Regions from separate parts of the Mesorhizobium sp. WSM4808 genome, predicted to be linked through region 3. Evidence: predicted binding sites of a transcription regulator. Region 3 holds the regulator's gene; each other region holds the start of a gene.
What was found. Region 3 encodes PhoB, which activates phosphate uptake and scavenging genes when phosphate is short. Its sites were predicted from a motif close to TGTCATNNANCTGTCAT; they were not measured.
Positions count from the first base shown of each region.

Region 1: a site for PhoB is predicted at 3,012-3,028, ahead of phnF (phosphonate metabolism transcriptional regulator PhnF). Genes of this name have one in related genera too.
Region 2: a site for PhoB is predicted at 5,317-5,333, ahead of AC0L2U_RS03275 (LTA synthase family protein). Genes of this name have one in related genera too.

Region 1 covers NZ_JBVVQX010000006.1:206,623-214,016, forward strand. The annotation lists gene AC0L2U_RS13385 (alpha-D-ribose 1-methylphosphonate 5-phosphate C-P-lyase PhnJ) at 1-501, opposite strand, end outside; gene AC0L2U_RS13390 (hypothetical protein) at 567-743, shown strand; gene AC0L2U_RS13395 (carbon-phosphorus lyase complex subunit) at 746-1,858, opposite strand; gene phnH (phosphonate C-P lyase system protein PhnH) at 1,860-2,471, opposite strand; gene phnG (phosphonate C-P lyase system protein PhnG) at 2,471-2,932, opposite strand; gene phnF (phosphonate metabolism transcriptional regulator PhnF) at 3,064-3,816, shown strand; gene AC0L2U_RS13415 (zinc-binding alcohol dehydrogenase family protein) at 4,068-5,087, opposite strand; gene AC0L2U_RS13420 (ABC transporter permease) at 5,154-6,119, opposite strand; gene AC0L2U_RS13425 (sugar ABC transporter ATP-binding protein) at 6,116-7,394, opposite strand, start outside.
Region 2 covers NZ_JBVVQX010000002.1:104,637-112,030, forward strand. The annotation lists gene AC0L2U_RS03245 (YicC/YloC family endoribonuclease) at 1-106, opposite strand, end outside; gene mltG (endolytic transglycosylase MltG) at 262-1,512, opposite strand; gene fabF (beta-ketoacyl-ACP synthase II) at 1,615-2,877, opposite strand; gene AC0L2U_RS03260 (acyl carrier protein) at 2,912-3,148, opposite strand; gene fabG (3-oxoacyl-[acyl-carrier-protein] reductase) at 3,359-4,096, opposite strand; gene fabD (ACP S-malonyltransferase) at 4,154-5,095, opposite strand; gene AC0L2U_RS03275 (LTA synthase family protein) at 5,348-7,306, shown strand; gene AC0L2U_RS03280 (hypothetical protein) at 7,348-7,394, opposite strand, start outside.
Region 3 covers NZ_JBVVQX010000010.1:207,752-215,145, forward strand. The annotation lists gene pstC (phosphate ABC transporter permease subunit PstC) at 1-335, shown strand, start outside; gene pstA (phosphate ABC transporter permease PstA) at 332-1,648, shown strand; gene pstB (phosphate ABC transporter ATP-binding protein PstB) at 1,666-2,490, shown strand; gene phoU (phosphate signaling complex protein PhoU) at 2,517-3,224, shown strand; gene phoB (phosphate regulon transcriptional regulator PhoB) at 3,241-3,930, shown strand; gene AC0L2U_RS19775 (ROK family protein) at 3,947-5,194, opposite strand; gene xylF (D-xylose ABC transporter substrate-binding protein) at 5,465-6,505, shown strand; gene AC0L2U_RS19785 (sugar ABC transporter permease) at 6,648-7,394, shown strand, end outside.

The DNA.
Region 1 (7,394 bases), on a different contig from region 3:
GATGCGGCCGTGCTTGGCGATGTCCTCGTAAAGTTTCAGATGCATGAGGCCGTATTCTTCCAGCGCATGCATTTTGCGCGTTTCGGTCTCACGCGGTTCGAGGAAACGCAGGGGCTCCGGGATCGGCACCTGATAGACCAGCACCTGGCCCGCCGTCAGCGGATGTTCGGGGATGCGGTGGCGGGTCTGGATGATGGTGGCGCTGGCGGTGTCGGTCGTCACCGCGACGTTGGCGACCTTCTTGAAGAAGGCACGGATCGAGACCGCGTTGGTGGTGTCGTCGGCGCCCTGGTCGATCACCTTGAGCACATCGTCCGGGCCGATGATCGAAGCGGTGACCTGGACGCCGCCGGTGCCCCAGCCATAGGGCATCGGCATTTCGCGCGAAGCGAACGGCACCTGGTAGCCGGGGATGGCGATGCCCTTGAGGATCGCCCGGCGGATCATCCTTTTGGTCTGCTCGTCGAGATAGGCGAAGTTGTAGGTGGCGATGTCAGTCATGGCGATCACATCCGCATTGTGCTATTGAATTGGCATCCAGGGCGCGGAAACAGGGGCGAAATCGGATGACCCAGACCGCTTGGCTGCATATCGGAATTCTGCTGCTGGCGTTCGTCGGCGTGGTCGCGTTTGTCCTTCGGCGCATGGTTCTTCCTGCGCCGAAAGATGGCGCGCAGGGCGAGACTGTAGCCGGCGCCAGTGGCGGTTACGGCGGCGGCTCGGTTGATGGCGGCGGCCACTAGCATCACTCTGCTGCCTCTCGCTTTTCTTCTATCTTTGCAGGGTTCTCACGCGCGTCATATTCGGCGCGCATGCGGCGCACGAGGTCGAGTTCGGCCTGGAAATCGACATAGTGCGGCAGCTTCAGATGCTCGACGAAGCCGGTCGCCTGGACATTGTCTGAGTGTGAGATGACGAACTCCTCGTCCTGGGCCGCGGCGACGACATCCTCGCCGAGCTCCTTCGCGCGCAGCGCCCGGTCGCAGAGCGCCATCGCCATCGCCTTGCGCTCGCTCTGGCCGAAGACCAGGCCGTAGCCGCGGGTGAACTGCGGCGGCGCCTTGGCCGAGCCTTTGAACTGGTTGACCATCTGGCATTCGGTGACCCGGACAGTGCCGAGCGGGACAGCGAAGGGCAGTTCGGGCACGTCGAGATCGAGCTCGACCTCGCCGATGCGGATCTCGCCGACGAAGGGATGGTTGCGGGCATAGCCGCGCTGCGTGGAATAGCCGAGCGCCAGCAGAAAACCTTCATCGCCGCGTGACAGCGCCTGAAGGCGGATGTCGCGCGCCATCGGGAATTCGAGCGGCTCGCGGGTGATGTCGCCGGGGACATGGTCCTGCGGCATGTCGCCGTCCGGTTCGATCAAGCCTTCGCGGGCGAGGATCGCCGAGACGCGCGGCATGGCTTGCGCTTCCGTCTGGCGCAGCAAGGGCTCGGCGACATCGGCGCCGGCGGCAAGCTCGGGATCGAGCAGCCGATGCGTGTAGTCGAATGTCGGCCCGAGCAACTGGCCGCCGGGCAGGTCCTTGTAGGTCGCCGATACGCGCCGCTCGACCAGCATGTTGGCGGTGTCGATGGGCCTGGAGTAGCCGAAGCGCGGCAGCGTGGTGCGGTAGGCGCGCACCAGGAAGATCGCCTCGATCATGTCGCCGCGCGCCTGGACGATGGCGAGCGCGGCCAGTTCACGGTCGTAGAGCGAGCCTTCGCTCATCACCCGGTCGACGCCGAGCGCCAGCTGCTCGACGATCTGGTCGAGACGAAGGGCCGGCACCGAACGGTCGCCGCGGCGGCGGTCGGCAAGCAGGCTGTGGGCGTTGGCGATTGCGGCTTCGCCACCTTTTACCGCGACATACATCTTACGCCTCCATCGTCTTGATGCGCGTCGTGCGCGGCAGGCAGGCAATGCCGCCTGATGTGACGAGGATGATGTCGACGCCACGCGGAAAGCGCTTGATGTTCTGTTTCCACTGCTCGACGAAATGGCGCGGCATCTGTGCCGGCGCGATCGTGGCGCTGGTTTCGATGCCGGGACCTTCGAGCAACAGCGGCGTGCCGGAGACGAGATCGCCGACTTGCAGGATCAACGTGGTCGAACGGTCGGGATAGTCCTGCGTGCCCTGCGAAAAACCATCAAGCGACATCATCTCGGCCGGGGCCGCGATGAAGGCGAAATGCGCATCGGCCGGTGTGTTGGCCAAGGGCGCACCAGTATGGAAACCAAGCCAGGATCTGATGGCGGTGGAAGCTTGCAGGGCCTGGTCGAGCCAGAGCGGGGTGTCGTTGTCGCACAGCGCCAGTGCGATGGCGCCGGCGGTCGCCGAGAGCGGCGCCGGCGGGCGGGCGAAGGCCGGCAGCGGCTGCACGGAGCCTGGCCGCGCCATTGCGTCCATGACGGCGCGGAACACGGTCTGGGCATTGAAGACCGGATCGGCGAAACCGCCCTCGATCGATTGCGCTGCAATGTCCATCAGTCTTCTCCGCGAACCATGGTGAAGAAATCCACCTTCGTTGCCGCCGTCTCGGCGCGGCGTTTTTCATGCGCTGCGGTCAGAGCCGACCGCAGGGGCGCTATCAGCCCGGTCTCGACCCCATTGCGGCGGGCAGGGTCCTGCCACAGCGCGTCGGCGATGGCCGCCAGCCTCGCCTTCTGCTTGTCGCGGCCAAGCGCATAGCAATGGCCGACCTGACCGGAGGGCAGCCGGACGGTGGCGCGGGTAACGGTCGCCTCGCCGACATTGAAAGCGGCGCCGCCGCCGCCGATGCGGCCGCGCAGGGTGACAAGGCCGGTTTCGGGGCCGCGCAGCAACTCGGCGTCCGAAGGCAGTCCGGCCTCATTCCAGAGCCGTACGATGTCATCGCCGCTGGATTGCGCAAGGGTTGCCATGGCGGCCTTGCGCTCGGCCTGGTCGCGGGCTTCCTGTCCTCGCATAAGCTATCGTCCTCGTGGCTAAATTTGTCTATTGATATAGACAACTATACAAATTATACCTATTATCTAGCGCGTGTCCATGACGGGTGGATGACAGCGATAGAAGACTGGGCGCTGGAAGGTGGGGGGCAATGAAGGTCGGGCAGCTGTCAGCGGACGGCATCGAGCGGCGCAGTGGCGTTTCGCTGTGGCGGCAGATCGCCGACAAGATCCTGTATGCGATCGCCATCGGCGATTTCACGGAGAATGCAGCGCTGCCGCCGGAGGTGGCGCTGGCAGAACGCTATGGCGTCAACCGTCACACGGTGCGCAACGCCATATCAGCCCTTGTAAGGGAAGGCGTGCTGCGGGCCGAGCAGGGGCGCGGCACCTTCGTGCTGTCGCGCAAGCGGCTGTCCTATCCGATCGGGGCGCGCACACGCTTTTCGACAGGGCTGCAAGGGCAGACGACGGAACGGCACATCGTCCTGCTCGCCTCGTCGGTCGAGCCGGCCAGCCAGCGGGTCGCCGAGGGACTGGGTCTTCCCAAGGGAGCCGATGTGATGCGGCTGGAAACGCGCGGCGAAGCCGACGGACGGCCGGTGTCGCGCGCTGCCGGCTGGTTCGAGGCCCGGCGCTTTGCCGGCATCGATGCCGCGATGGCGGAAACAGGCTCGATCACCGCATCGCTGGCGCGGTTCGGCATAGACGACTATCTCAGGCAATCGACCGTGCTGTCGGCGCGCCATGCCGATGCGGCGGACCTTGCCGACCTCGACCTGCAGCCGGGCGCCATCGTGCTGGTCACGGTTGCCGTCAACGTCACGCCGGACGGCCAGCCGATCCAGTTTTCCGAGTCGCGCTTTCCGGCCGAACGGGTGGAGCTGAAGCTGTCGGCGCTGTAGGGAGTGGACAGCTCGGTCGCGCTTATTTTTCAGCGACTTGGCGTTTGAGGACCGCCTTCCCCACTCCGTCTCGGCTTCGCCGAGCCACCTCTCCCCCCCTCCGGAGGGAGAGGAAGGAGCCCGCCTTGCTAAGCTCGCGCCATTCCTCTCCCCCGTCGATCGGGGGAGAGGTGGCTCGGCGAAGCCGAGACGGAGTGGGGGTCGACCTGCGCGGGCGTCGTCAATTCGGACCGGCTTCGCCGTCTGCCATGTTATGATCCGACCTCGATCACAGCCTTGATCAGGCCCGATTTCTCATGTGCCCAACGAGCCAGATCGCGCGGCGTGCCGGCGAGTGTGGTGCGGTGTGTAACGAGCTTGGCCAGGGGAACGGCGCCGTTGCGGATCGAGGCGGCGACGTGATCGAAGTCGGCGCGCAAGGCGTTGCGGCTGCCGATCAGCGTCATCTCGCGCTTGTGGAATTCCGGATCGGAAAAGCTGATGTCGTCCTTGACAACAGAGACCAGCACCAAGGTGCCGCCATGCGCGACATGGGCAAAGGCCGACTGCACCGACTGGGTGTTGCCGGTGGCGTCGAAGACCACATCGAAGCCTTCGCCTGATGTTGCTTCCTTGACCAGATCGGGCACCGCGCCGCGCGAGCCGTCGAGGGTCTGGAAACCAAGCTCATTTGCGGCGAAGGCGAGCCTTTCACTGCTCATGTCGAGCAGCGTCACGTCGAGTTCGGCGATGCGGGCGAAGATGGCGGTGCCGAGCCCGATCGGGCCGGCGCCGATGACCAGCGTGCGGGCGCCGGGGTCGGCGCGGGCGCGCCGCACGGCATGCGCTCCGATGGCCAGGAACTCGACTGCGGCGGCGTCGGCCAGCGACAGGCCGTTGGCCGGATAGAGATTTTGCGCCGGCACCAGGATCCGTTCGCACATGGCGCCGTCGCGATGCACGCCCAGCACCTCGATCCTGACGCAGCAATTGGGCTTGCCGTGCCGGCAGGCGATGCACTTGCCGCAGGAAAGATAGGGGTTGATCACCACGGGCTCACCAACGGCAAGATCGACGCCGTCGCCGGTCTCGACGATCGTTCCCGACACCTCATGGCCCATGATGCGGGGATAGGCGAGGAACGGGTGCTTGCCCTCGAAAATGTGGTAGTCGGTGCCGCAGATGCCGACATGGCTGACCGCCACCAGCGCCCAGCCGGGAGGCGGTGCCTCTGGTGCGGGCCGGTCTTCAAGGACAAGATCGCCGGGCGAACGGCAGAGGACGGCTTTCATGCGCTAATCCAGTCATGAAATCGCCGGCCCGTTGGTGTGGCGGGCCGGCGGTTGATTGCGGGATCGCTACTTGCCGCGGCGGCGCAGGCCGTCGAAGTAGACGATGATGATGATCAGCGCGCCGGTGATGATGCGCTGCCAGAACGAGTTGACGTTGAGCAGGTTGGCGCCGTTGTTGATGGTGGCCAGGATGAAGGCGCCGAGCAGCGGCCCATGCACGGAGCCGACCGCGCCGAACAGCGAGGTGCCGCCGATGACGGAAGACGCGATCGCCTGCAGCTCCCAGCCCTCGGCCTGCGTCGGGTTGCCGATGCCGATGCGGGCGGCCAGCAGCACGCCGACAAAGGCGGCGCACAGGCCCGACAGCGTGTAGGCCATGTAGATGGTGCGCTGGACATTGACGCCGGACAGACGCGAAGCCTCGGCGTTGGAGCCGACCGAAAAAAGGTATCGGCCCCAGCGGCTGTGGTGCAGGAAGATATAGGCTGGAATGCCGACCAGGATCACCATCCAGAACAGGTTGGGGATGCCGATGAAGGAATTGCGCGAGAAGGCGGTGAAGGTGTCGCTGTTGATGTTGATCGAATTGCCGTTGGTCATCAAAAGGCCGATGCCGCGCAGCGAGGTCAGCGTTGCCAGCGTGATGATGAAGGGTGGCAGGCCCATCTTGACGATGCCGAAGCCGTGGAACATGCCGATGGCGACGCCGACCAGCAGCGTCACCAGAATGGCGAGCCAGATGGGGAAGCCGGCATTGATCATCATGGCCACGACCACCGTGGCGAAACCGACCACGGCGCCGACCGACAGGTCGATGCCGCCGGTGATGATGACGAAGGTCTGGCCGACCGCCATGATGGCGATCATCGAGCCCTGGCGCAAGAGATTGGCCATGTTGTTGGCGGAGGCGAAGCTCGTCGTCGCCACGGAGAGAAGAATCCAGAGCAGAACCAGCAGCGCCAAAAGCGTCAGCCCAAACAGGACGTTGTAGTTGCGCTTCGGTTTTTCGACGGCGATCGCCTCGGTGCTCATATCTGTCCTCCCAGCTTTTCTTGTTTCTCGGCGAGCGCCTGAGTGAGAATATCCTCGTGGCTGGCGGCGTGAAAACCGTGCGTCGCCACCAGTTTGCCGCGCCGGAACACATGCAGCGTGTCGGCGAGTTCATAGACTTCCGGCAGATAGGACGAGATCAGGATGATGCCGGCGCCCTTTGACAAAAGTGCGCTGAACAGGCGGTAGATCTCGGCCTTGGTGCCGACATCGACGCCGACCGTCGGTTCGTCGAAGATGAACAGCTTGGCGCCGTGCGCCAGCCATTTGCCGATGACGATCTTCTGCTGGTTGCCGCCCGACAGGCTGGATGCCAGCGCGCCGCGCGTCGGTGTCTTGATGCGCAGATCGGCGATCTGGCGATCGGCTTGCGTCTTCTCCTGCGTGCTCGAAATCAGCAGATTGTTCGAGATACGCTTGTAGATCGGCAGGTTGAGGTTGAAGCCGACCGGCAGGTTGATGCAGAGGCCCTGGTCGCGGCGGCTTTCCGGCGCCAGCGCCATGCCGAGCTTGATCGCGTCATGCTCGGAATTGACCTGCACCTCCTTGCCTTCCCAGAGGATATGGCCGGCGGATTTGCGGTGGCGGCCGTAAAGCGTGGTGACGAACTCGCTGCGTCCGGCGCCGATCAGGCCATAGAGTCCGACGATCTCGCCGGCGCGGACCGTCATCGAGACATTTTCGAAGCCCTTGCCGGACAGGTTCCTCGCCTCGATGAGGGCGGCGCCCGGCGTGAAATGCTCCTTGTGGTAGACCTGCTCGATCGAGCGGTTGATCATCATCTTGACCAGTTCGGCATCGTTGGTCTCGGCGATGTTGCGGGTGCCGACCAGCGTGCCGTCGCGCAGCACGGAAACACGGTCGGCGAGCTCGAACACTTCCTCCATGCGGTGGCTGATGTAGATGATCGTCACGCCTTCGCCCTTCAGCCGGCGGATCAAGGTGAAGAGCTGGTCGGCCTCCTTGCGGGTGAGGTAGGCGGTCGGCTCGTCGAAGATCAGGAATTTGGTGCCGCGCACGGTGGCGCGGGCCGCAGCAATCAGCTGCTGCTGGCCGATGGTCAGGTCCCCAAGCGTGACATGCGCCGGCAGGTCGAAGCCGAGGTCGTCGATGATCGTCTGCGCCTGCCTGACCATGGCGCGCTGCTGCAGGATGCCGAAACGCGAATTCTCCTCGCCGAGGAACATGTTGGCGGCGACCGTCAGGTGACGGCACAGCACGACTTCCTGGTGCACGGCATTGATGCCGAGCGCCATC
Region 2 (7,394 bases), on a different contig from region 3:
GTACCTCGACGCTCTTGCCGTTTACGGACTTGACCTCCCAGGCGATCGAGGTGCCTTCGTGCTCGGCGACGGCACGTGCAAAACCGGTCATGCTCTGCAAATTCATATCGCCCACACGTCCCTTGCACATCGCCCTGAACCGGCTTTCCGGACAGAGCGAGTGCGGCTTGAAAAAGACTGCGCCGCAGGCGCGTCGAAACCGGACGCGCGGCGCTCTTCCAAATGTCAGGGCGTTGCCTGCCGGGCAACGCCTTTCTTCATTTACTGGGCAGCGCCCGCGTCACCGCCGCTGTCGTCGGCACCGTCAGCCGGCCCACTGCCAGCGGGTTCGACGGCATTGCTGTCGCCGGTGCCAGTCGTCTTGGCGGCTTTGGCGGCATCATCGGCCTGCTTCTTCAGCAACGCGCGATAGCGGGCGACGTTCTCGTTGTGCTCGTCCAGCGTCGCGGCAAAGACGTGCCCGCCGGTGCCGTCGGCAACGAAATAGAGGTCGGCGGTCTTCGACGGATTGGCCACCGCCTCCAGCGCTGCACGACCCGGATTGGCGATCGGCGTCGGCGGCAAGCCATTGATCACATAGGTGTTGTAGGGCGTCTGTTTCTGGATGTCCGACTGGTAGATCGGCCGATCCGCCGGCTTTCCCTTGCCGCCGAACAGCCCGTAGATGATGGTCGGATCGGATTGCAGGCGCATGCCCTTGGCAAGCCGGTTCAGGAAGACGGCGGCAACTCGCGAACGCTCGTCACCCTTGCCCGTCTCCTTCTCGACGATCGAGGCCAGCGTGACGAACTCCTCGACGTTGGCCAGCGGCAGGTCAGGCGCGCGCCGCTGCCAGACATCGTCGACCAGCTTCTTCTGATCCGCCAGCAGCTTGTCGACCATCTGCTGGCGTGTCGCTCCGCGCGTGAAGCGCAGCGTGTCGGTGGCGAGGCTGCCCTCCGGCGGCGTGGTTGCCGGCATGTCGCCGCTCAAGGCATTCTCCTCGGCGATGCGCTGCAATGCCTGGTCGACCGTCAGTCCTTCAGGAATGGTCAGCGAATACATCACCGACTTGCCGCTCTTCAGAAGCTCCATGATATCGCGCATGGATGCCCTGGGCTTGATCTCGTACTCGCCGGCTTTCAGCGCGGAATCATTGCCGAAGGCCCGCACGCCAAGGCGGAATACCCGGGCGTCGCTGATCAACCCGCGGCGTTCGAGCTGGTCGGCGATATCCTGGACGCCGGTGCTCGGCTTGACCAGGAAGGTGTCGCCATTGGCCGAAGGTCCGGGTTCGGTGAATTCCTGCTTGCCGAAATAGACCGCGACGCCGGCCGCCAGAACCACCAGCATCACCGAGGAGATGACGAAGTTCATGAACACGACGACCTGGCTGCGTGACGCCCGCGAGCGCTTCGGCGGCGGCGTGCCAGCCTCCGGCCGCAACGCTTCGCTGGCCGTTTTCGGCACGATCGGGCCGGATGTCGGCGGCCGTTGCCCGAATTCTCCGTTGCCTGCCGGATTTGTGTTCATTTCGCCCTACCGTTTGATCGCCCAACGAATCCCCAGCGGCAGAGTAGGGGCGAATATGGCAAAATTGACGGCACGCCGAAGCGCCGCCCGGCAGCCGGACGATCAGCCATTGTAGCGCTGGAAGACCAGCGACGCGTTGGTCCCGCCAAAGCCGAAGGAATTGGACAGCGCAACGTCGATCTGGCGGGCACGCGGCTTGTTCGGCACCAGGTCGATCGCGGTTTCGCGTTCCGGGTTGTCGAGGTTGATGGTCGGCGGCGCGACATTGTCCCTGATGGCAAGGATCGAGAAGATCGCTTCGGCGGCACCCGCCGCCCCAAGCAGATGGCCGATCGACGACTTGGTCGATGACATCGAAATCTTCGATGCGGCATTGCCGACAAGCCGCTCGACCGCGCCGAGCTCGATCGTGTCGGCCATGGTCGAGGTGCCGTGCGCGTTGATGTAGTCGACATCGGCCGGCGTCAACTTGGCCCGGTTCAGTGCCGCCGTCATGCAACGGAAGGCGCCATCGCCATCCTCGGCGGGCGCGGTGATGTGATGCGCGTCGCCGGTGAGACCGTAACCCGTCACCTCGGCATAGATCTTGGCGCCGCGCGCCCTGGCATGTTCGAGCTCCTCGAGCACGACAACGCCGGCGCCCTCGCCCATAACGAAGCCGTCGCGGTCGCGATCATAGGGTCGCGACGCCGTTTGCGGCGAATCATTGCGTTCCGTCGACAGTGCCCGGCATGCGGCAAAGCCGGCGATCGACAGCCGCGTCACCGGCGCTTCGGCGCCACCGGCGACCATCACGTCGGCATCGCCCCACATGATCAACCGGGCAGCATCGCCAATGGCGTGCGCGCCGGTCGAACAGGCCGTGACGACGGCATGGTTCGGGCCTTTCAGTCCGTGCCGGATCGAAACCTGCCCGGAGACGAGATTGATGATCTGGCCCGGGATGAAGAAAGGGCTGATGCGGCGCGGGCCGCGCTCCTTGAGGATCATCGCGTTCTCGGCGATGCCCTCGATGCCGCCGATGCCGGAGCCGATCAGGACGCCGGTGGCACACCGCTCTTCATGCGTCTTGGGTTCCCAGCCGGAATCCTTCAGCGCCTCGTCGGCGGCGGCAATCCCGTAAAGGATGAAGTCGCCGATCTTGCGCAGTTCCTTGGGCTCGAGCACGGCCTCGGGATTGAAGGTGGCATTGCTGCCGTCACCACGCGGAATGACGTGGGCGATCTTGCAGGCAAGATCCTCCACCTCGAACTCAGTGATGCGCTTGGCAGCGCTGCGGCCGGTCAGAAGTTCCTTCCAGCTGTGCTCGAAGCCCATGCCGAACGGCGACAGCAACCCAAGGCCCGTGACGACGACACGCCTCATCGCAGGTCCTCCCCGGTGATGACTGCGGAAAGCGTCAGGCCGAAGCCTTGTCGATGTACTTCACGGCATCGCCAACGGTCAGGATGGTCTCAGCCGCATCGTCGGGAATCTCGACGCCGAATTCTTCTTCGAACGCCATGACAAGTTCGACCGTGTCGAGGCTGTCGGCGCCCAGATCATCGATGAAGCTCGCCTGCTCCGTCACTTTGTCGGCATCGACGCCAAGGTGCTCGATGACGATCTTCTTGACGCGCTCTGCGGTGTCACTCATTTGGGCATCCTCGTCTTTTGTTTGTCTGTCTTCGTTAGCGGGCAGAATGCCGCTAATCAAGCTGAAAGATGGTCCTGCCGGAAACGCAACGACTACGGACCGGTTTTTGCCCGAACCGCCGGGTTGCGGGCCGCATTACACGAAAAATAGCTGAGGTCCAAGCCGAAATGGTCTCTTTTCACAACCCGCCGGCGTTGCTGCCGAACCTCGTCAAATCATAGCCATGCCGCCATTTACGTGGATGGTCTGGCCAGTGACGTAGGCGGCTTCGTTGGAGGCGAGATAAGCGACGGCGGACGCGACTTCAACGCTGGTGCCCATGCGCCGCGTCGGGATCGCCGCCATGATCGCCTCTTTCTGCTTGTCGTTGAGCTTGTCGGTCATCGCCGATTCGATGAAGCCCGGGGCGACGCAGTTGACGGTGATGTTGCGGGTGGCGATCTCCTGTGCCAGCGATTTGGAGAAGCCGATCATGCCGGCCTTTGAGGCGCAGTAATTGGTCTGGCCGGGATTGCCGGTGATGCCGACCACCGAGGTGATGTTGATGATGCGGCCATGGCGGCGGCGCATCATCGGGTGGGTGAGTTCGCGGGTCAGCCTGAACACGGCGGTCAGGTTGACCTCGAGCACGCTGTCCCAGTCGGCATCCGACATGCGCACGAACAGGCCGTCCTTGGTGATGCCGGCGTTGTTGACCAGGATGTCGACGCCTTCGAGATCGGCTTCGGCTTTCTGGCCGAGCGCCTTGACCTCCTCACGGTTGGACAAATTGGCCGGGAACAGCTTGACCCGGTCGCCAAGCTCGCTAGCCAGCGCTTCCAGTTTCTCGACGCGGGTGCCATGCAGGCCGACGATCGCGCCCTGCGCATGCAACATCCTGGCGATCGCCTCGCCGATGCCGCCGGATGCGCCGGTGACGAGCGCCTTGCGGCCAGTCAATTCGAACATTTTTGTCTCCTGATTGAGAAGAGAACACCCTTTACAGGGATGGGATCAAATGACGCTTTATGCAAGCGCCGCCATGGCCGCCTCGACGTCAGCCGCGGTGCCGACCGACGCGGTGGCGACATCGCGGTTGATGCGCCGCGCCAATCCTGAAAGCACCTTGCCGGCGCCGATCTCGTAAAGCGTGGTGACGCCGTTTGCGCCGAACCATTCCACCGTCTCGCGCCAACGCACGCGGCCGGTTATCTGTTCGACCAGGCGGCGGGCGATCTCGTCTGGATCGCTGGTCGGGCTGACCGTGACATTGGAGAGCACGGGAACCACCGGCGCGTTCTTTGCCACGCCGGCCAGGGCTTCGCGCATGACGTTCGCGGCCGGCGCCATCAGCGCGGAATGGAAGGGCGCGGACACCTGCAGCATCAGCGCGCGTTTGGCGCCTTTCTCGGTGCACAGTTTCGCGGCCAGTTCGACCGCGGCCTTGGCGCCGGAGATGACCAGTTGGCCACCGCCATTGTCGTTGGCGATCTGGCAGACAGAGCCTTTGGCGGCTTCCGCGCAAGCGGCTTCGACATCGGCCTGTTCCAATCCGATGATCGCCGCCATGGCGCCCTCGCCGGCCGGCACCGCCGCCTGCATGGCATTGCCGCGTATGCGCAGCAACCGGGCGGCATCGGCAACCGAAACGAAGCCGGCAGCGGCCAACGCCGAATATTCGCCCAGCGAATGACCGGCGACATAGGCGATCTTGCCTTTCAGCGAGAAGCCGCGCGATTCCAGCGCCCGGATCGCGGCCAGCGACACCGCCATCAGCGCCGGCTGCGCGTTGGCGGTCAGCGTCAACGTCTCTTCCGGCCCTTCCCAGATCAGCTTCGACAGATTTTCGCCGAGCGCATCGTCGACTTCCTGGAAGACCCTGCGCGCTTCGGGGAAGGCGTCGGCGAGATCCTTGCCCATGCCGACCGCCTGGCTGCCTTGTCCGGGAAAGGTGAATGCAACGGCCATGCGAGGGCTCCCAAGGGCTGGTTTTGCTTGCCTGAAGACGGGTTTTTCTTGCCTGTGACGCATGGCGGGGCGCCAAGTCAAGCCCGGTTCGACCCTGCCCGAGGGCAGCCTCGTCCGCCGAGTGCCTGTTGCGAAAGGGTTTTTGGCGATCACTCCTGATGAAAACCGCTCACGATTCGTTTGCTGGCTCTTCTTATTTCCGTTACAGGCGCTAGCTTTGCGTGACAATTCCATGACAATCGAGTGACGTGCTTGTCGCTGGGTGGGGAAGTTAAAGTGGCAAAGAGTTACAAACGCACCGGCAAGGCCGCGCCACAGTTCCTGGAAGACGACCCTTCCACCGGCTATCTGCCGGGCAGGAGATGGCCGGTCGTGCGCTATGGGCTGATCAGCCTGGCGATTGCCGCTATCCTGGTGTTTGCCATCGAACTGATCGTGCGCGGCGACTTTGCCGGAACCATCTCCTTCTTCCTTCAGCCGTTCAAGCCGGGCTGGACCACCATCGTCGTGTTTGCGCTGCTCCTGATCGGCTTCGATGCGGTGCTCGGCCGCAGCCACCAGAGCCTGATGATCGTCGCGCCGCTGACCTTGTCGCTTGCTTTCGTCGGTCACCAGAAGTCGCACTATCTCGGCGATCCGCTCTATCCGACCGATTTCCTCTATGCCCGCCAGATCTTCGCGCTGCTGCCGCTTTTGGTACGCGAACGGCCGATGACCGCGCTTGCCATGGTCGTCGGCATCGTCGCCGGCCTGTCGCTGCTCGTCTACGGCTGGCGGTTATGGCGCCGCAAGGTTCCCGCACTCAGCCGCAAGGGGCGCCTTGCGCGGCTGACGCTGGCAGTGCCGCTGCTCGCCTTCTTCGTTTCGATCATGGACTACGCCACCTTCTCCTGGACCAGGGATCGGCTGCAGATCATCCCGATCATGTGGGACCAGAAGGAAAACTATGCCTCCAACGGCTTTGCGCTGGCCTTTGCCCTCAACGTGCCGATGGCGCATGTCTCGGCGCCGCCGGGCTATTCCGACAAGGCGATCGCAGCGATAGCCAGGCCTGATGTGACCGCCTCGGTGCCGGCCGAGAAGCCGGACATCATCATCGTCATGAGCGAATCCTTCTGGGATCCGACCAAGTTGCCTGGCGTCACCATCACGCCAGATCCAATCCCCAATGTGCGGGCGCTGCGCTCGGGCTCGATGTTCTCGCCGGAGTTCGGCGGCATGACCGCCAATATCGAGTTCGAGGCGCTGACCGGCTTCTCCAACGCGTTCCTGCCGGCAGGCAGCATCCCCTATCAGCAATATGTGCGCACGCCGACCCCTTCGCTCGCGACCTTCCTGAAGAGCCAGGGTTACCGGGCGAGCGCCATCCATCCCGGCACCAACTGGTTCTGGAACCGTGGCGCGGTCTATGCCGATTTCGGCTTCAACGATTTCAAGTCGGAAGAGACGCTGCCGCCAATGCAAAAGCGCGGGCCACTGGCATCGGATGCGGCGATGACCGACGAGATCATCAGCGAGGCCGACGCCAGCGACGAGCCGGTGTTCTTCTTTGCGGTCAGCCTGCAAAACCACGGTCCCTACGAGCCGAACCGCTATTACAATCCCACGCATAGGGTGCAGGCGCCGATCAGCCAGTGGGCGCGCGAATCGCTACTCAGCTACGCCGAGGGCTCAGCCGATGCCGATCGCGGCCTCGAACGCCTCGTCGAATGGGCCAAGAAACGCTCCCGCCCCACCGTAATCGCCTTCTTCGGCGACCATCTGCCGCCGCTGGGGCCGGTCTATGTCGAAACCGGCTTCCTCAAGGATAATGTCGCGCCGCGCAAGGAAGCGTCGCCCGAGGCTGCTCTCGAGCATCACGAGACGCCGCTGGTCATCTGGTCGAACCGCACCGGGCCGGCTGAGCAGATGGGTGCCGTCAGCCCAGCCTTCCTGCCCTATCATATCCTGAAAACGGCCGGGATCAGCCATCCATACTACACCGGCTTCCTGGGCGAGATGAGCGAACGCTACCGTGTCGTCGACCGCAATCTTCTGCTGACGCCGGCTGGCGAAGCCACGCCCGATTGGGCGCGGCAGAAGGAGATCGATCCGGCGATCCGCGATTTCCGCCTGCTTCAGTATGATATGATGTTCGGCAAACGCCACGCGGCGCCCGACTTCTTCCCCGAAACGGTCGACAAGGACAAAGTTGTCGCCCATACGAGTTGAGCCCAACGATCCCTCAGGCTCGTCTGTGTCGGATCGCGCGTTCAGTTCGTCAATTGCAGCTTCGAGAACTTGTTGGCGATCTGCTGGA
Region 3 (7,394 bases):
GCGCGACCCGCTCCGAGACGATCAAGCGGGTGATCCTGCCGGCTGCACTGCCCGGCATCGTCGGCGCCATCCTGCTGACCGCCTCGCGCGCCATCGGCGAAACGATGATTGTCGTGCTGGCGGCGGGCGTCGCCGCCAACCTCACCATCAACCCGTTCGAGGCGATGACGACCATCACCGTCAAGATCGTCAACCAGCTCACCGGCGACCTCGAGTTCAATTCGCCGCAGACGCTGGTCGCCTTCGCGCTCGGCCTGACGCTGTTCGCGCTGACGTTGGTGATGAACATCGTCGCGCTCTACATCGTGCGCAAATATCGGGAGCAGTACGAATGACCGACATTTCCATGGATACGATGGTCAGGGCGGCGGCCCATCCGCGCCGCGACATCGGCCTGAAGGCCCGTTACGCCGCCGAACGCCGTTTCCGCATCTATGGCGTCGTGGCGATTTCCGTAGGCCTGGCGTTCCTGGCAATCATGCTGATCACCATCGTCTCGAAAGGCTACACCGCCTTCTGGCAGACGACGGTATCACTGCCGATCTCGTTCGACGAGAAAGTGATCGATCCTTCCGGCAAGCGTGCAACCGATCCGAGCGTTCTGATCAAGGCAAATTATCCCAAGCTCGCCGAAAACGCGCTTGTGGCCAAGCTCGGCATCTCTCCTGATGACAAGCCGATGATCCAGAAGCTCAAGGGCTTCCTGTCGGAAGGCGCCCGCGTCCAGTTGCGCGACATCGTTGCCGCCGATCCGTCCGTGATCGGCACGACACGCAACGTCAACATCCTCGCCGCCGCCAATCTCGACTCGGCTTTCAAGGGCCAGATCGACCTCAGTGTCGAGGAAGCGCGACGCAAGGTCTCGGACCAGCAGATCACCTGGATGAACAAGCTCAAGACCGAGGGCGCGATGGCCGAGCACTTCAACAGCGGCCTGTTCACCTACGGCGCCTCCAGCCGCCCGGAAACCTCGGGCATGGGCGTGGCGATCATCGGCTCGTTTTATATGATGGTAATCGTGTTGCTCCTGGCGCTGCCGATCGGCGTCGCCGCCTCCATCTATCTGGAGGAGTTTGCCAAGAAGAACCGTTTCACCGACCTTATCGAGGTCAACATCAACAATCTGGCAGCGGTGCCGTCAATCGTCTTCGGCTTGCTCGGCCTCGCGGTGTTCATCAATTTCCTGGGCATGCCGCGTTCCGCCGCTTTCGTCGGCGGCCTGGTGCTGACACTGATGACGCTGCCGACGATCATCATCGCGACGCGCGCCGCACTTGCCGCGGTGCCGCCGTCGATTCGCTCGGCGGCTCTCGGTCTTGGCGCCTCCAAGATGCAGATGGTGTTCCAGCACATCCTGCCGCTTGCCGCACCCGGCATCCTCACCGGCACCATCATCGGTCTAGCGCGTGCGCTCGGCGAAACCGCGCCGCTGCTCTTGATCGGCATGGTAGCCTTCGTCGCCGATCCACCGACGACGCCTTTCGATCCGGCCACCGCGCTGCCGGTGCAGATCTATATGTGGGCGAACGAGGCCGAACGCGCCTTCGTCGAGCGCATGTCGGGCGCGATCATCATCCTCCTCGTTTTCCTCATGGCCATGAACATCACCGCGATCGTGCTTCGGCGTCGGTTCGAGCGGCGCTGGTAGAAAAAAGGCATTTTGGTATGAACATCATGACCGAACAGTCGCTTGAAAACGCAGTGGGCGATAAGATGAACGCCAAGTCGAACGAAGTGATCAAAATGCGCGGCGACAAGGTCGGCGTGTTCTATGGCGAGAAGCAGGCGCTGTTCGATGTCAATCTCGACGTCCGCCTGAATCAGGTGACGGCGCTGATCGGGCCCTCCGGCTGCGGCAAGTCGACCTTCCTGCGTTGCCTCAACCGCATGAACGACACCATCGATTCCGCGCGGGTAACCGGCAAGATAACGCTCGACGAAGAAGACATCTACGACAAGAACATCGATGTCGTCGAACTCAGGGCGCGCGTCGGCATGGTGTTTCAGAAACCCAATCCGTTCCCCAAGTCGATCTACGAGAACGTCGCCTATGGCCCGCGCATCCACGGATTGGCCAAGCGCAAGGCCGACATGGATCAGATCGTCGAGTCGAGCCTGAAGAAGGCGGCAATCTGGAACGAGGTGAAGGACCGTTTGCAGGAACCTGGCACGGGTCTTTCCGGTGGCCAGCAGCAGCGTCTGTGCATTGCACGCGCCATCGCCGTGTCGCCCGAGGTGATCCTGATGGACGAACCGTGTTCGGCGCTCGACCCGATCGCGACTGCTCGCGTCGAGGAACTGATCGACGAACTGCGCCAGAACTATACGATCGTCATCGTCACCCATTCGATGCAGCAGGCAGCGCGCGTGTCGCAGCGCACCGCGATGTTCCATCTAGGCTATCTGGTCGAGGAGGGCGCCACCGACAAGATGTTCACCACCCCCGACGACAAACGCACCCAGGACTACATCACCGGCCGGTTCGGCTGAACTCGGGCATATGAGGGACGAAGATCATGGGTGAACATACCGTTGCATCTTTCGATGAAGATCTGGAGCAGATCAGCCAGCTGATCCGCGACATGGGCGATCTCGCCCGCTCGATGGTCAGTGGCTCGACCAAGGCTTTGCTCAATTCGGACAATGCGCTGGCGCAGCGCGTGGTTTCCGACGATGCCATCATGGATGCCCGCCAGCGCGAGCTGGACGATCGCGCCATCACGCTGATCGCCAAGCGCCAGCCAATGGCCAACGATCTGCGTGCGGTGGTCGGTTCGATCCGCATGGCCGGCGACCTCGAGCGCATCGGCGACCTTGCCAAGAACATCGCCAAGCGCGTCGGCACTGTCGGGCTGAGCGTCACGCCGCACGATCTTTCGCATTCGATCGACGCGATGGCGCAGCTGGTGCTGATCCAGGTGCAGGGGGTCGTCGACGAGTATGCCGCCGCTGACGCGGCTGCGCTTGCCACGCTCAGAAACAATGATGAACGCATCGACGTCAAATACACCTCGGTATTCCGCGAGCTGCTGACCTACATGATGGAAGATCCCCGCAACATCACGGCGTGCACGCACCTGTTGTTTTGCGCCAAGAACCTCGAGCGGATCGGCGACCACGTGACCAACATCGCCGAAAATGCCTACTATGTTTTGACCGGCACGCAGCTGCCAGCCAATCGTCCGAAGCAGGACGAGACGGCAATGTCCGCGCCAGCGGCATAACAGGGGTGACCAGCCGATGATCGCACCACGCATCATGGTGGTGGAGGATGAGGAGCCGCTAGGCGTGCTGCTCCGCTACAATCTTGAATCCGAAGGTTACCAGGTCGAGGTGGTGACGCGCGGCGACGAGGCCGAAATCCGGCTGCAGGAGAACGTTCCCGATCTTCTGGTGCTCGACTGGATGGTGCCTGCGGTTTCGGGCATCGAACTCTGCCGGCGCCTGCGAATGCGTCCCGAGACCGAGCGGCTGCCGATCATCATGCTGACCGCGCGAGGCGAGGAAAGCGACCGCGTGCGCGGCCTGTCGACCGGCGCCGACGACTATCTGGTCAAGCCCTTCTCGACGCCGGAGTTCATGGCCAGGGTCAAGGCGCTGCTGCGCCGGGCCAAGCCGGAAGTGCTGTCCAGCGTGCTAAAGGTCGGCGATATCGTGCTCGATCGCGAGTCGCACCGTGTCTATCGCAAGAAGAGCGAGATCCGGCTTGGGCCGACGGAATTCCGCCTGCTCGAATTCATGATGCGCCATCCAGGCCGCGTGTTCTCGCGCAGCCAGCTGCTCGACAATGTCTGGGGCGAGACGATCTACATCGACGAGCGCACGGTCGACGTGCATGTCGGCCGGCTGCGCAAGGCGGTCAACAATGGCCGTATGCCTGATGTCATCCGCACGATCCGTGGGGCCGGATACGCCATCCGAGAGGACTGAACTCCCTCGTTTGAACTCACGCCACGTTCTTGCCGCCGAAACCGGATCTCGCCTGCACGCCCGGCGCAAAAATCTCCTGATCGACGAAGATCAGCGCCCGCATGGCGCAGCCCTCGCGGATCAGCGGCAGTTCGTTCGGCTCGGTGTCGAAGGAAATCGATTTGGAATGCTGGCCGCCGGCGGTCTGGGCAATCGCTTGCCGCAATGCCGGCTCGATCAGGTCGAAGGCGGCGGCGCTGACACCGACCATGGCGACCGGCGCCGGATCGATCAGCGCGAACAGGCTGCCGAGGCCGTAGCCGAGCGCTTCGCCGGCCTTGCGATAGGCTTCCCGTTCGGGTCCGTCACCTTCGCGGGCCGCGGCAGCCAGGGCGCGCATGTCGGCGTCGCTGACATCGGCAACGGGTTCTGCATCCTCGCCCATCTGCCTGGCGTTGCGCCATATGGCGTAATTGCCCGCATAGGCTTCGACGCAGCCGCGCCGTCCGCAGCGACATAGCGCGCCGTTCGGCCGATGGATCATGTGGCCGAATTCGCCGCCCGAAGAATGGGTGCCGGTGAACAATTCGCCCTTCAGCACCAGTCCCATGCCGATGCCGTGCGACAAAAGGATAGCGATGAAATCGTCGCGGTAACGATCGGGGTCGCGCCAGCGCAGCGCCACCGCCATCATGTTGCAGTCGTTCTCCATTATGGCAGGGATGCCGAACTCGTCTTCGAATATGTCAGCGAAGGCGATGTCGGTGTGCGGCGTGATCGGCGACCACAGCATGGCGCGGGCACGGGTGTCGGTGATGCCCTGGATGGCCAGCGCGATGCGGGCGATGCTGCGCACGTCCAGATCGGGATCTGCCAGGCGGCGCCGCACGATGGCCGTGCATTCCCCGATCAGCGACTCGCGCGACATCGTCAGCGTGTCCAGCCGGCGCTGTTCCTCGGATATTACCTGGCCGGCATAGTCGATGACGGCGACGGAGAGGAAGTTCAGCGACAGCACCACGGTCATTACCGCGGCCGCTTCCGGATTGAGACTGAGGCCGACCTGCGGCCGGCCGCGTTTGAGCGAGCCGGCCTCGCTCGGCTTGCTTTCGGTCAGGATGCCTTCGACGATCAGGTCGGATGAAATCGCCGAGATGGTCGAATGGCTGAGGCTTGTGGTCGCGGCGATCTCGGTTCGCGACGGCCGTCCGGCGCGGCGCACTGCCGCGATCACCATGGCGCGGTTGCGGCGGCGCAGATCGTCGTGGCGGATTCCGACCGACATGTTCTTTCATATCCTCCCGGTCGCCGCGGTTCCTCCTGCCCCTGGAACGCTGTCGGTGACGCCGGTAAATACTGGCAGAAGCTGCAGGCCGTGTCATTTATTTATTCCGAGACTCGAAAAAAACTCGAAATGACATCAAAATCCATCAGAATCGATGTTGACAGCGTTCGGGCGTTGGCCCAGTATTTTTTCGAGGCTCGAAAAAATAGAGCCTCTGTGCCGGCCCTCGGGTCAGTTTGGTCGCGCCATACGCGGCGCAGGGAGGATAATATGAAAAGATTCACGGCCGCCATCCTGGCGGGTGCCGCCATGTCGCTGACGCTCGCGTCTGTCGCGCAGGCGAAGGACAAGGTTGTCGGCGTTTCGTGGTCCAACTTCCAGGAAGAACGCTGGAAGACCGACGAAGCCGCCATGAAGACGGCGATCGAGGCCGCCGGCGACAAGTACATCTCCGCCGATGCGCAGTCCAATCCCGGCAAGCAGCTTACCGATGTCGAAAGCCTGATCTCGCAGGGCGCTAATTCCCTGATCATCCTGGCGCAGGACGCTTCGGCCATCGGCCCGGCCGTGCAGAAGGCGCTGGACGAAGGCATTCCGGTCGTCGGCTATGACCGGCTGATCGAGAACAAGGACGTCTTCTATCTGACCTTCGACAACAAGGAAGTCGGCCGCATGCAGGCCCGCGAAGTGTTCAAGGTCAAGCCGGAAGGCAACTACGTCTTCATCAAGGGCTCCGGTGCCGATCCCAATGCCGACTTCCTGTTCTCGGGCTCGATGGAAGTGCTCAAGGAAGCCATCGACAGCGGCAAGATCAAGAATGTCGGCGAAGCCTACACGGATGGCTGGCTGCCCGCCAACGCCCAGAAGAACATGGAACAGTTCCTGACCGCCAACGACAACAAGGTCGACGCGGTGGTCGCGGCCAATGACGGCACTGCCGGTGGCGTCGTCGCGGCGCTGACGGCTCAAGGCTTGGCCGGCACCGTGCCGGTCTCGGGTCAGGACGGCGACCACGCCGCGCTGAACCGCATCGCCCTCGGCACGCAGACCGTGTCGGTGTGGAAGGACGCGCGCGAACTGGGCAAGAACGCTGCAGAGATCGCTTCGCAGCTCGCCGACGGCAAGAAGACGAGCGACATCGCCGGCGCCAAGGACTTCACGACGCCAGGCGGGAACACCGTCAAGTCGCTGTTCCTGACCCCGGTTGCCATCACCAAGGACAATCTCAACGTCGTCATCGACGCCGGATGGATCAAGAAGGACGAAGTCTGCGCGGGTGTCGCCGCCGGCACCGTGGCGGCCTGTAACTGATCCGTACCACTTTGAAATATCTGAACGCCGCGGCCCAAAAGCCGCGGCGTTTTCTCAAAGAATTCTGTTTCCGCATCATGCGGATAGCTTCTAGGCTGGGCTCCGGCATGCGCGCCAGACGGCCAGCCGGTGGGAGGAAACCATGACCGATACGACGTCAAACCCGCAGACCGATACGGCGCGCGCGTCGGAACTCGGCGCCGTCGCCCGGTTCCTGAAGGCGACCGAGATCGACACCCGCATGCTCGGCATGATCGGCGCGCTGCTGGTCATCTGGATTGGGCTGCATGTCATTTCCAGCCTGCGCCTTGGCGTCAACCCGCTCGATTTCGACAGCCGCACCTTTCTCACGCCGCGCAATCTGTGGAACCTGTCGGTGCAGACATCCGCGGTTGCCATCATGGCCTGCGGCATGGTGCTGGTCATCGTCATGCGCAACATCGACCTGTCGGTCGGTTCCGCCGAGGGCCTGATCGGCATGGTGATGGGATTTGCCCAGGTGCATTTCCTGGTGCGCTTTGTCGGGCTCGAACTCGGCAACCCGTGGATCTGGGTCCTGGCACTGGTCATCGGCCTGGCGCTCGGCCTGTTGATCGGCGCTTTTCAAGGCTTCGTCATCGCCTATCTCGAAGTGCCCGCCTTTATCGTGACGCTGGGCGGCTTGCTGGTCTGGCGCGGTGCCGCCTGGTGGGTCACTTCAGGCCAGACCGTGGCGCCGCTTAACGCCACTTTTCAGCTGATGGGCGGTGGGCCGGCGGGATCGATCGGCGCGACCTGGAGCTGGGTCGTTGGGATCGTCGCCTGCCTCGCCGTGGTGTTTGGGCTGTTCAACGGGCGGGTGCAGCGCAAGCGTTTCCGGTTTCCGCTACGTCCGATCTGGGCCGAGGCG